Regions from separate parts of the Photobacterium kasasachensis genome, predicted to be linked through region 3. Evidence: predicted binding sites of a transcription regulator. Region 3 holds the regulator's gene; each other region holds the start of a gene.
What was found. Region 3 encodes MetJ, which represses methionine synthesis genes. Its sites were predicted from a motif close to TTAGACNTNTANANGTCTAA; they were not measured.
Positions count from the first base shown of each region.

Region 1: a site for MetJ is predicted at 2,414-2,433, ahead of metH (methionine synthase). Genes of this name have one in related genera too.
Region 2: a site for MetJ is predicted at 1,583-1,602, ahead of metN (methionine ABC transporter ATP-binding protein MetN). Genes of this name have one in related genera too.

Region 1 covers NZ_JAKJSH010000027.1:1,752-6,006, reverse strand. Annotated here, with positions in the region: gene metH (methionine synthase) at 1-2,361, opposite strand, end outside; gene L4D19_RS26515 (cation:proton antiporter) at 2,557-3,837, shown strand; gene metA (homoserine O-acetyltransferase MetA) at 3,907-4,255, opposite strand, start outside.
Region 2 covers NZ_JAKJSH010000025.1:5,851-10,105, forward strand. Annotated here, with positions in the region: gene L4D19_RS25725 (ABC transporter permease subunit) at 1-733, opposite strand, end outside; gene gmhB (D-glycero-beta-D-manno-heptose 1,7-bisphosphate 7-phosphatase) at 939-1,493, opposite strand; gene metN (methionine ABC transporter ATP-binding protein MetN) at 1,785-2,819, shown strand; gene L4D19_RS25740 (methionine ABC transporter permease) at 2,809-3,495, shown strand; gene L4D19_RS25745 (MetQ/NlpA family lipoprotein) at 3,566-4,255, shown strand, end outside.
Region 3 covers NZ_JAKJSH010000009.1:89,956-94,210, reverse strand. Annotated here, with positions in the region: gene L4D19_RS13915 (malic enzyme-like NAD(P)-binding protein) at 44-1,294, shown strand; gene metJ (met regulon transcriptional regulator MetJ) at 1,389-1,706, opposite strand; gene L4D19_RS13905 (O-succinylhomoserine (thiol)-lyase) at 1,890-3,059, shown strand; gene L4D19_RS13900 (bifunctional aspartate kinase/homoserine dehydrogenase II) at 3,056-4,255, shown strand, end outside.

The DNA of each region.
Region 1 (4,255 bases), on a different contig from region 3:
ATCGCAAGGGACCATCACGCCAAGGTCGATAATTTCATAGTTATTACATTGCAAAACCACACCAACGATATTCTTGCCAATATCGTGCACATCCCCTTTCACGGTTGCCAGTAGGATTTTTCCGTTCGACGTTCCCGCCTGCTTTTCAGCATTAATGTACGGTTCAAGGTAGGCCACTGCCTGCTTCATAACTCGGGCCGACTTCACCACCTGCGGCAGGAACATCTTGCCTTCACCGAACAAGTCGCCAACGACATTCATACCAGCCATCAATGGGCCTTCAATCACTTCCAGCGGCTTGCTTGCATTTGCTCTGGCTTCTTCCGTATCCTCAACAATAAACTCGGTAATACCTTTGACCAGCGCATGCTCCAGTCGCTTCTCGACATCCCAGCCACGCCATTCCTGCGCACTACGGTCATCCTCTACCGTTCCGCTATCACGGTATTTGTCCGCAATATCCAGCAATCGTTCGGTACTATCATCACGACGGTTAAGCACAACATCTTCAACAGCCTCTCGAAGCTCATCCGGCAGATCATCATAGATAGCCAACTGACCGGCGTTGACGATCCCCATATCCATACCGTTCTTGAAACAGTGATACAAGAAAACGGCATGAATGGCCTCCCTCACCGGGTTATTGCCCCGGAACGAGAAAGAGACGTTGGAAACCCCGCCAGAGACCATTGCATGTGGTAACGTCCGCTTGATATCACCCACAGCTTCAATGAAATCCACCGCGTAGTTGTTATGCTCATCAATACCCGTCGCCACGGCGAAAATGTTCGGGTCGAAAATAATATCTTCTGGCGGGAAGCCCACCTCATCGACCAAGACCCGGTAGGCATTAGTACAGATTTCAATTTTCCGCTCGCGCGTATCAGCCTGACCAACCTCATCAAAGGCCATGACGATAACAGCTGCGCCATAACGACGGATCAGCTTGGCCTGGCTAACAAACTTGTCTTTCCCTTCCTTAAGCGAAATGGAGTTAACGATGGCTTTACCCTGAACACACTTCAAGCCAGCCTCAATCACTTCCCACTTGGAAGAATCGACCATGATCGGTACTTTCGAGATCTCGGGCTCAGTAGCACACAGGTTGAGGAAACGGACCATAGCCGCTTCCGCATCCAGCATCCCCTCATCCATGTTGATATCGATGATCTGTGCTCCAGCCTCTACCTGCTGACGGGCCACTTCCAGCGCTTCATCATAGAGCTCTTCTTTAATGAGCCGCTTAAAACGGGCTGAACCGGTTACGTTGGTCCGCTCACCGACGTTAATAAACAAGCTATCGGCTTCTATCGTCAACGGTTCTAGACCCGACAGACGGCATGCCACAGGAATATCCGGAAGTTGGCGAGGGGTTACATCTCGCGTCACCTCAGCCATCTGTCGGATATGCTCGGGAGTGGTACCACAGCAGCCGCCGACGAGATTCAAAAAGCCACTCTGAGCCCACTCTTTAATGTGCTCTGCCATCTCTTCCGGGCTCAGGTCATATTCACCAAAAGCATTGGGCAAACCAGCATTCGGGTGTGCAGAGACGGCACACTCAGAAATACGGGATAATTCTTCAACATACTGACGGAGCTCATCTGGTCCCAGAGCACAGTTCAAACCAAAGGAAATCGGCTTAACATGACGAAGCGAGTTATAGAATGCCTCGGTCGTCTGACCGGAGAGTGTCCGTCCGGATGCATCGGTGATCGTGCCCGAGATCATTACGGGCAATTCGAAGCCAAGTTCTTCAAAAACACTCTCGACAGCAAATGAACAGGCTTTGGCATTCAGGGTATCAAAGATCGTTTCGATCAGAATTAAATCAGAGCCGCCTTCAATCAACGCTCGGGTAGACTCTGAATAGGCCTCGACCAATTGATCAAAAGTGACATTTCGAAAACCGGGATCGTTAACATCCGGCGATATAGAACATGTGCGGTTGGTCGGACCCAGGACACCGGCAACAAAACGCGGCTTATCCGGTGTTTTTGCTGTCCACTCATCTGCGGCCTGACGGGCAAGGCGTGCAGCCTCAAGGTTGATCTCTGCGCTCAGGCTTTCCATGTCATAGTCAGCCATCGCAATGGTAGTTGCGTTAAAGGTGTTGGTTTCCAGAATATCTGCACCGGCCTCTAAATAAGACAAGTGGATATCTTTGATCAACTGGGGCTGTGTCAGTACCAAAAGGTCGTTATTGCCTTTGAGATCTGAGTGCCAGTCAGCAAACCGCTCACCACGATAATCCGCTTCTTCCAGCTTGTAGCCCTGAATCATGGTACCCATACCACCATCAATGATCAGGATCTGCTGCTCTAGTCGCTTCTGTATTAATTCCTTGCCCTTTAACACCACACTACTTCCCTTATCTATTTTTACAGCTGAATAACATCCTACCACAGTCCATATGGAAATCTAGACGTCTAAACTTGTTTTCTCTATCAAAACAAAACCAGAATCTAGGAAAGTTTTCTATAGCTATCGCTGCGTGATGGATTTATATTTTGTCACAATTTCATACTTTACTTTTAACCATATTGAGGTTGACGCATGTCGGTCTATAGCACCCTCTGCTTTCTTGCTGCTGCTGCAATGATCATTGCATTTATCAACAGCAAAATAGGAAAAATGCAAACCACTATCGCCATTACTGCCGGGGCATTGGTATTGTCACTGGGTATCGTTATCGCAGGACAGAACGGCTGGTTTCATCTAGAAGATATTGCCGCCGAGCAGCTTGGCGAAATTAACTTCGAGAGTTTTCTGCTAAAAGGGATCCTGGGCTTTTTGCTTTTTGCCGGTGGACTAGGGATTAAACTGCCCAACCTCGAAGATCAAAAATGGGAAATCACAGTACTTGCACTGGCGGCAACCCTGTTTTCAACCTTCTTCATTGGTTTTTCTCTCTGGGGGCTCTGTCAGTTTCTCGGCATTCAGTTTGATCTTATCTACTGCCTGATATTTGGCTCACTCATATCGCCTACCGATCCAATCGCAGTGTTAGCTATTGTGAAAAAGCTCGATGCACCGAGACGCATCTCAACACAAATTGAAGGTGAATCCCTTTTCAATGATGGTTTTGGCCTCGTTATTTTCGTTACCTTGTTCACCATTGCTTTCGGCAATGAAACGCCAACCGTGCTTGGTGTAGGTCAGCTATTTGTACAGGAGGCTATTGGAGGAATCGTCTATGGCTTTTTACTTGGCTTACTCTTCCATTACCTCATCAGCGCCACCGATGATCACTCGATGGAGCTCCTCCTGACTTTAGGTATTCCCACTGCCGGTTATGTATTTGCCGATGTTATTCATGTCTCTGGGCCACTGGCGATGGTCGTTTCCGGCATCATGATCGGCAACTGGACTCGCTATATTGGTTTTTCCAAAGAGAGTGAGGATCATCTCGACCACTTCTGGGAACTGGTCGATGAGTTCCTCAATGGCGTTCTGTTCCTGCTGATCGGTATGAGCATGCTGCAGTTCAGTTTCCATCAGGAAGACTGGGTATTGATGGTTGTCGCTGTTCCACTGGTACTGCTCAGCCGTTATCTAAGTATCAAATTTTCGTATATGGGTTTCGAGCGCTACCGGCAATACAATCCACTCTCGGTGAAAATACTGACCTGGGGCGGATTACGTGGCGGCCTTGCTCTGGCGATGGCAATGGCTATCCCGGCAGGGATTATTGTTATCCCGGAGAAGAACATTGATGTCAGGGAAATCATTTTGGTGATGACTTATGCCGTCGTTGTATTTTCGATTCTCATTCAAGGCTCAACTATTACTCCACTGATCCACAAAGCCAAGCAATGGGAAACTAATAATCAGTAATCTTCTATAAACGGTTGCCGTAAGCCTTTAGTCAAAAGACCTGCTGTTGCAGGTCTTTTCATTTCTAGGTTAATCATCCTTGGTAAAGTTGGCTTCCGAGAAATGCTCGAGATCATAAGGCGTCTGCTGGTAGACACAGTAGTTAAGCCAATTAGAAAACAATAGATGGCCATGACTGCGCCAACTGGCAACCGGAGGGTTGTCAGGGTTATCATCGGGATAATAATTGACAGGTATCGCGGGCTCCATCCCCTCAGCCAGGTCACGTACATACTCATTATGCAACGTTGATACATCATATTCCGGATGACCCGTCACGAAGACATTACGCTTATCTTTGGTGGCAGCCAGATACACACCAGCCTGATCAGAGGTTGCTAGAATATCGAGATCGGTATGCTCGGCTAAATACTCCGGT
Region 2 (4,255 bases), on a different contig from region 3:
TGGCGATGGCCGTACGGATATAGTCTGACGACAGGTTCTCCATCAGGTTGTTTTTCATCGTCATTGTCAGGGTGGCGAAGTCACCGATTAAGTAGCAAATCAGCGGCAGGATGGCATGCCAGAGAAGATCAGAGGCCTTTTCCGCAAACGTCTCGTAGTCCTCGAAATCATCGCCCACAAAGCCGCCCATCGGAAACCATTCCAGGTGATAACTGAAAAGGGTAATAAGCAGGACACCAACCACATAGCCCGGTAAGGCATAGCCAATAAAAATTAAAATAGAAGAGCCGGAATCAAAGGCCGAACCATGCTTCACCGCTTTGTAGTAACCCAGCGGGATGGAAATAAAATAGCTGATAAAAAACGTCATCCCGCCATAAAAGAGCGAGACAGGCAGTCTTTCGGCAATCATCTCGGTGACCGGCTCGTAATACCGGGTTGATTCGCCAAGATCCAATTGCACCAGCTTGCTGAGCCAATCCCAGTAGGCCTGATGAACCGGTTTATCCAAACCGTAAAAGGCATTCAGCTGGGCCAGTTGATCGTCCGACAACGCTGAGCTTCCACCCGCCGTGGTCATCGCCGAAGCGCCGTCGCCCTGAAATTGCATATTGGCCAGCATTCGCTCGACCGGCCCGCCCGGCACCAGACGGGTAATGGCAAAAATGAGGACGGTTATGCCAAGAAACGTCGGTATTACCAAGGCCATACGATGCAAGAAATACGACAGCATGTATCGACTAACTCCTTGTCTGACTGCGTGCGAGTAATGCTCCCTAATATTTAAAAGATAGCAGCAAGGAGAGATTTCAGCTTTTCAATCAACACAATGAGAGTAGACAGGCGGTCACCGGCAACATAAACGAGGCCATATTGCAGGCATTAAAAAAGGCCGCGACTGCGACCTTCCATTTAGGGAGACTATCAAAAGTTCGGCATTACCGAGCAGCCAGCCACGCCGGGACATCGGCCACACTGTCCAGTACCACGCTGGCCAGCGCTTCACCTTCTTCGGTCACAGGCTTACCGGAGCGAACCAGTATCTTGGTTCCCACCTCGGCAGCACCCGCGGCTTTCATGTCATCGGCTTTATCGCCAATCATGACCGAATTTGCCATATCGATTTTCAAGAAATCACGGGCAGAGATAAACATACCAGGTTTTGGCTTGCGACATTCACAGTCTTGCAGGTAATCACCCTTACCTTCTGTCGGGTGATGAGGGCAGTAATAGATACCGTCAAACTCCACACCGTTATCGACGAAGTTCCAGTCCATCCATTCGGTCAGAGTCAGGAATTCATCTTCGGTGTACATACCACGGGCAATACCGGCCTGGTTGGTCACCAGCACAAGCAGATATCCCATGTCTTTGAATTTCTTACATGCTTCGAATACACCTTCAACGTATTCAAAATCATCAACGGTATGAACATAACCATGATCGACATTAATCACGCCGTCACGATCGATAAAAACTGCTGGTTTGGCCAAAAGTCAGCCCTCTGTCTATATATATTAAGGCAAATTATCGCATGGCTACGGCTGGGATTCATCTGTTTATCTTATAGCCACAAAGCCATTTGGACGTCTAGACGTAAAAATATCTATTGACTTAGCCGTCTAGACACCCTAGCATCAACAACAGATGCGATTGATAAACACTTTTCGCACAAAACAATGACAAAGTAAATACAACAAATAGCATTACGATATACCAGTGTTTACAAGCTTTTAGCCTTGTAAAAATTGCCAAGGCAGCAGGTATTCGGTTTAGGAAGTTCGATGATAGAAATAAACAGAGTAAATAAAGTGTTCTATCAGGGGGAGAAGGAAATCAACGCGCTGCGTGATATCAATCTTACCATTGAGCAAGGCACCATCTTCGGCGTTATAGGGTCTTCCGGTGCAGGAAAAAGTACCCTGATCCGCTGTGTCAATCTGCTGGAAAAGCCAACTAACGGCCATGTTATCGTTGACGGTATCGATCTCACTCAGCTTTCCAATCAGGAACTGACACTGGCCCGCCGAAAAATCGGGATGATCTTCCAGCATTTCAACCTGCTTTCTTCCCGTACCGTTTTTGACAATATTGCTCTGCCGCTGGAACTTGCCGGTAGCACAAAAGCCGAGATCAAAGCCAAGGTCAACGAACTGCTGAAACTGGTTGGACTGGCGGATAAAAGCGAGTCTTACCCGTCAAACTTAAGTGGCGGCCAGAAACAGCGAGTGGCCATTGCCCGGGCACTGGCGTCCGACCCCAAGGTTCTGCTCTGCGATGAAGCAACCAGCGCCCTGGATCCGGCGACCACTCAATCTATTCTTGAACTGCTAAAAGAAATCAATCGCAAGCTTAATCTCACTATCTTGCTGATCACCCACGAAATGGACGTGGTTAAAAGCATCTGTGCCGAAGTGGCGATTATTGGTGACGGCGAGCTGGTTGAAAAAGGCCCGGTCGGCGAAATATTTGCCCATCCCAAAACAGAACTGGCGCGCAACTTCATCCGCTCGACACTGGATTTATCGATCCCCGAAGACTACAAGTCACGCCTGGTCGATACACGCATCGAAAACAGCTACCCGTTAGTACGCCTTGAGTTCACCGGCGCATCGGTTGACGCCCCGCTGATCAGCCAGGTTGCCCGTGAGTTCAATATTGATATCAGCATTCTAAGCTCAGATATGGACTATGCCGGCGGCGTGAAATTCGGCCTGATGCTGGCCGAGCTATTTGGAACAAAGCAGGCCGCAGAACAAGCCATTGCTTTCCTTCGTGATCACAAAGTTAATGTAGAGGTATTGGGATATGTTGCTTGAGTCTATTGCTAACTGGTGGCAAGCCAACGAACGCCTGACCTACCTGCTGATTGATGCTCTGGGCGAAACACTGGTAATGGTTTTTGCTTCCGGTCTGATTGGCTTTGTGATCGGCATTCCTGCCGGTGTTGCCCTCCATCTGACCAAAGATGGCGGCTTGCTGGAGAACAAGGCGCTGAACAAGCTCCTGGGAACAATCACCAATATTGGCCGCTCAATCCCGTTTATCATTCTGCTGGTTGCCATTATCCCGTTTACCCGTTTTGTCGTCGGCAGCTCTATCGGCACTGCAGCAGCTATTGTCCCGCTGACAGTTGGCGCAATACCTTTTATTGCCCGCTTGGTCGAAGGCGCACTGCTGGAAGTACCGACAGGGTTGGTTGAAGCTGCTCAGGCAATGGGCGCGACGCCACGCCAAATCATCAACAAAGTCCTGCTGCCGGAGGCGCTGCCGGGCATCATCAATGCCGTTACCATTACCCTGGTTACGCTAGTCAGCTACTCGGCAATGGCCGGTACCGTCGGCGGCGGTGGTCTGGGCGATGTCGGTATCCGTTACGGCTACCAGCGCTTCGATGGCACCGTCATGATGATCACCGTAGTGATGCTGGTGATCCTGGTACAAATCATTCAGTCGGCTGGCGACCATTTGGTCAAGCGCGTCGACCACCGCTAAACAGAAAAAAACATTAACTAATAATTACCATCTAGTATTACGGAAAACCCCCGCTTTAAGGAGAAGTTACATGGCGTTTAATCTTAAGAATCTTTTTGCCGTCGCTGGCCTGGCATCAGCACTTGTACTAACCGGTTGTGGAGAGAAAGAAACCGCAGTCGATAACAGCAAGATTAAAATTGGGGTTATGGCAGGTGCAGAAGCACAGGTAGCGGAAGTGGCGGCCAAAGAAGCCAAGGACAAATATGGCCTGGATGTCGAGCTAATCACGTTTACAGACTACATCTCACCGAATGCGGCACTGGAAGACGGCTCTATCGACATCAACGCCTTCCAGCACAAACCATACCTAGATCAGCAAGTCACCGATCAGGGATATAAGTTTGCCATTGCAGGCAACACCTTTGTTTACCCGATTGCCGCCTACTCAAGCAAAATCAAATCGATTGACGAGCTAAAAGACGGCGATCAGATTGCCGTACCAAACGATCCAACCAACCTTGGTCGTTCGCTGCTGCTGCTTGAGCAACAAGGCCTGCTGAAACTGAAAGAAGGTGCCGGCCTGACAGCAACGGTACTGGATATCATTGAAAGCCAGAAAAACCTGAAAATTGTCGAGCTGGAAGCCGCGCAGCTGCCTCGCTCTCTTGACGATGTCGCACTGGCAATCATTAACACGACTTATGCCAGCAGCATCAACCTGACTCCAGAGCGCGACGGTGTATTTGTTGAAGACAAAGAATCACCATACGTTAACCTG
Region 3 (4,255 bases):
AATACCGAACTGAACATCATTTTCATTCAGGATCAAGACCACTATGTCTGAAGATTTTCGTCAACAAGCACTGCACTACCACGCTTACCCTGTTCCAGGTAAAACCGCTATTTCCCTAACAAAGCCGGCAGATACGGTTGAAGATCTGGCCCTGGCTTATAGCCCGGGTGTTGCAGAGCCTGTTCGAGAGATCGCTCAAAACGCAGAAAACGTTTACAAGTACACGGGTAAAGGCAACATGGTTGCCGTGATTACCAATGGTACCGCTATCCTAGGCCTGGGTAACCTTGGCCCACTGGCATCTAAGCCGGTGATGGAAGGTAAGTCATTGCTATTCAAACGCTTTGCGGGTCTGGATTCTATCGATATCGAAGTTAAGCACCGCACCATCGATGAGTTTGTTGATACGGTCGCCAATATTGCCGATACGTTTGGCGGTATCAACCTGGAAGACATCAAGGCACCAGACTGCTTTGAGATCGAGAAACGCTTGATTGAGCGTTGTGCGATCCCGGTCTTCCACGATGATCAGCATGGTACGGCTATTGTAACCGCCGCGGGTATGCTGAATGCCCTTGAGATCCAGGGCAAAAATATCAGCGAGTCTGTGATTGTCTGCCTGGGTGCCGGTGCTGCCGCTGTTGCCTGTATGGAGCTACTGATCAAGTGTGGTGCCCAGCGCGAGAAAATCTACATGCTGGATCGCAAGGGAGTTATCCATACCCGCCGTGACGACATCAATGAATACAAGCAGCTGTTCGCCAACAATACCGATAAGCGTACGCTGGAAGACGTGATTGAAGGCGCCGATATTTTCGTTGGCGTATCTGGCCCTAACTTGCTGACGCCGGAAGCGCTTAAGCTGATGGCCGATAAGCCGGTTGTGTTCGCCTGCTCGAACCCGGATCCTGAGATCAAGCCTGAACTGGCGCATGCCGTGCGTGATGACTTGGTGATGGGGACAGGCCGTTCCGATTACCCGAACCAGGTGAACAATGTAATTTGCTTCCCTTTCATCTTCCGTGGTGCCCTGGATGTACGCGCTAGCGTGATCAATGACGAAATGAAGCTGGCAGCCGTTCATGCCATTCGTGAGCTGGCCAAAGAGCCAGTGCCTGCCGAAGTTGTGAAAGCGGCGGGAGCTGACAAGCTGGAATTCGGTGCCGATTATATTATTCCTAAGCCGATGGATTCACGCCTGCTTCCTCGTGTTGCCAAGGCGGTAGCCCAGGCGGCCATTGACTCTGGTGTTGCGCAGATTGAGATGCCTGTGGGCTATATGGGGGGCGAGTAAGTCACCGTTTGGTTGAAATACTAAAAAACCAGCCCTAGGGCTGGTTTTTTTTTATCTGAAAACGGCAGTCTATATAAAACGTGCCAGTCTAGTATTATTCGTTGATGTCTTCGTATTTGATGCCCATTTCTTCCATCAGCTCCTTGGCTTCTGCCGGCAGATCGTCAGGGCGGTCTTTACGGATGTCATCGTCAGTCGGTAGCGGCTGGCCTGTGTAGGCATGCAGGAAGGCTTCGCACAGCAGCTCACTGTTGGTTGCGTGACGCAGGTTGTTGACTTGGCGGCGGGTGCGCTCGTCAGTCAGGATTTTGAGTACCTTTAATGGAATCGAAACGGTGATTTTCTTTACTTGTTCGTTTTTCTTACCGTGCTCCGCATATGGGCTGATGTATTCGCCATTCCACTCTGCCATTTTCTACCTTCTCAGCGATGTTGGATTCAATAAATTTAATATGGGTGAATTTTAGCGGGATTTACTGCCATAAGCAAAGACATATGGACGTCTAGAAGTGTTGACGTCCCAAATAAATGTGGTTAATGTTGTTGATTAAAAGTTATTCGAATGCAGGGCTTGCCCCAGACAAGGAAAGTAAATATGAGTGACAAGAAGCTTGCCACCGTTGCCGTACGTACCGGTATTGAATCAGACACGCAGCATAATGCTGTCGTTCCGCCAATTTACCTGACTTCTACCTATAGCTTCCCACAGCTGGGTGACCTTCCTCAATATGATTATTCACGTTCCGGCAACCCGACTCGAAATATGCTTGCAGATGCCTTGTCTGAGCTCGAGGGCGGAGCTGGCGGCGTGGTCACCAGTTGCGGGACGGCAGCGATCAATTTGCTGGTTTCTGCCCTGCTGGGGCCGGATGATTTGGTGATAGCCCCTCATGACTGCTATGGCGGCACCTACCGCTTGTTTAATACCCGGGCCGGTAAAGGTGACTTTAAGGTTGAGTTTATCGATCAGTCCGATCCGGATGTATTGGCGGCAGCACTGGCCAGGAAGCCTAAGCTGGTTTGGGTAGAAACCCCGTCTAACCCGCTGCTTCGGGTGGTGGATGTCGCCGAACTGTGTGAACAAAGCAAGCAGGTCGGTGCGTTGGTGGCGGTCGATAACACTTTCTTGTCACCTATCCTGCAGCAACCTATCGCGCTGGGTGCCGACTTTGTTGTCCACTCGACCACGAAATATATCAACGGTCATTCCGATGTGGTCGGTGGGGTGCTGATTTCCAAAGAGGCCGAGCAGGCCGAGAATATTGCCTGGTGGGCCAACTGTATCGGGGCGACCGGGGCGCCGTTTGATGCTTATTTGACCTTGCGTGGATTACGTACGCTGGCACCACGAATGAAAATGCACGAGGAAAACAGTGCGCAAGTGCTGGCCTACCTGCAGACCCAGCCGCTGGTCGGCCAGATCTATCATCCGAGCCAGCCTGATCACCCTGGTCATGATATTGCCGTCAAGCAGCAAAAAGGATTCGGCTCGATGCTCAGTTTCGAGCTGGCAGGAAGTTACCGTCAGCTTGAAGTGTTTGTCTCTGCATTGACGTGTTTTTCGCTGGCGGAATCGCTGGGAGGGACGGAAAGTCTGATTGCCCATCCGGCAAGCATGACGCACCGTGCCATGTCTGACGAGGCGCAGGTCGAAGCCGGGATCAAGCCGTCGCTGCTACGCTTGTCGGTGGGACTTGAAGATCCAAGCGATCTGATTGCCGATTTGGAACAGGCCTTCAAGCAAGCGGCGGAGGTAACTGAATGAGCCAGCCTGTAAACAGACAGACAGCCCTGCGGCAGTTACATAAGTTCGGCGGCAGTAGCCTTGCTGATCCTGATTGTTATCGTCGGGTGGTGACGATTTTGCAAGAGCACTCCGGCAGTGATGATTTGATTGTGGTGTCGGCCGCCGGAAAAACAACCAACCGCCTGATTGCCTGGGTCGAACTGCTGGGTAAGGATGGCCGTCAGGCCCACGAGGCCCTGCAAGAACTACGTGCCTTCCAGCAGCAGTTGATCACCGAGCTAGTAACAGGTTCGGTGGCAGATGAATTGCAGACTCAGCTACATTTTGAACTTAGCGAGCTGGCCCGGTTGGGCGAGTCAAAGCTCGACGAAGCAGCGATCGCAGCAATTTTGGGGCATGGTGAATTGTGGTCGGCACGTTTACTGTCCGCCTTGCTGGTACAAAATGGCTTGTCATCCGGACATCTTGACTCGCGAGAGTTTCTACGGGCGGAGCGCTCGGCCCAGCCGGAAGTGGATCGGGCCCAGTCGTGGCCGCTGCTTAAGGCGCAGCTGGCCCAGCATAGTCAGCACCGTATCGTGATCACCGGCTTTATGGCCCGTAACCAGAAAGGTGAAACCGTATTGCTGGGGCGCAATGGCTCGGACTATTCGGCGACCATCATTGGCGCGTTGGCTGAAGTTTCGAGAGTCACAATCTGGAGTGACGTTGCCGGAGTATACAGTGCCGATCCGCGTAAGGTCGGGGATGCCTGCCTGCTGCCTTTGCTGCGGTTGGATGAGGCCAGCGAGCTTGCGAGGCTGGCGGCACCGGTGCTTCACAGCCGGACATTACAGCCTGTTGCCCAGAGTTCGATTGACCTCACATTGCGCTGTAGCCACCAGCCCGAGTCGGGATCGACACGGGTAGAGCGGGTACTGGCATCGGGGCGCGGGGCCAAGATCATTACCTCGCTCGATGATGTCTGTCTGATTGAGCTGGACGTGGCTCGCTCTCATGATTTTGAGCCTATTTTGGGTGAGCTGGAGCGAACCCTGCAGCGGGCCCAGCTACTGCCATTGGCCCAGAGTGTCGAGGCCGATCAGGGACGTATTCTGCTCGCGTATACCGGTGAGGTCGTCAACAATGTATTGGGCCTGCTGCAAGACAGCGGTATTACCGCGGAGCTTCGTCTGCGGGATGGCTTCTCGGTGGTGGCCGCTGTCGGAGCCGGG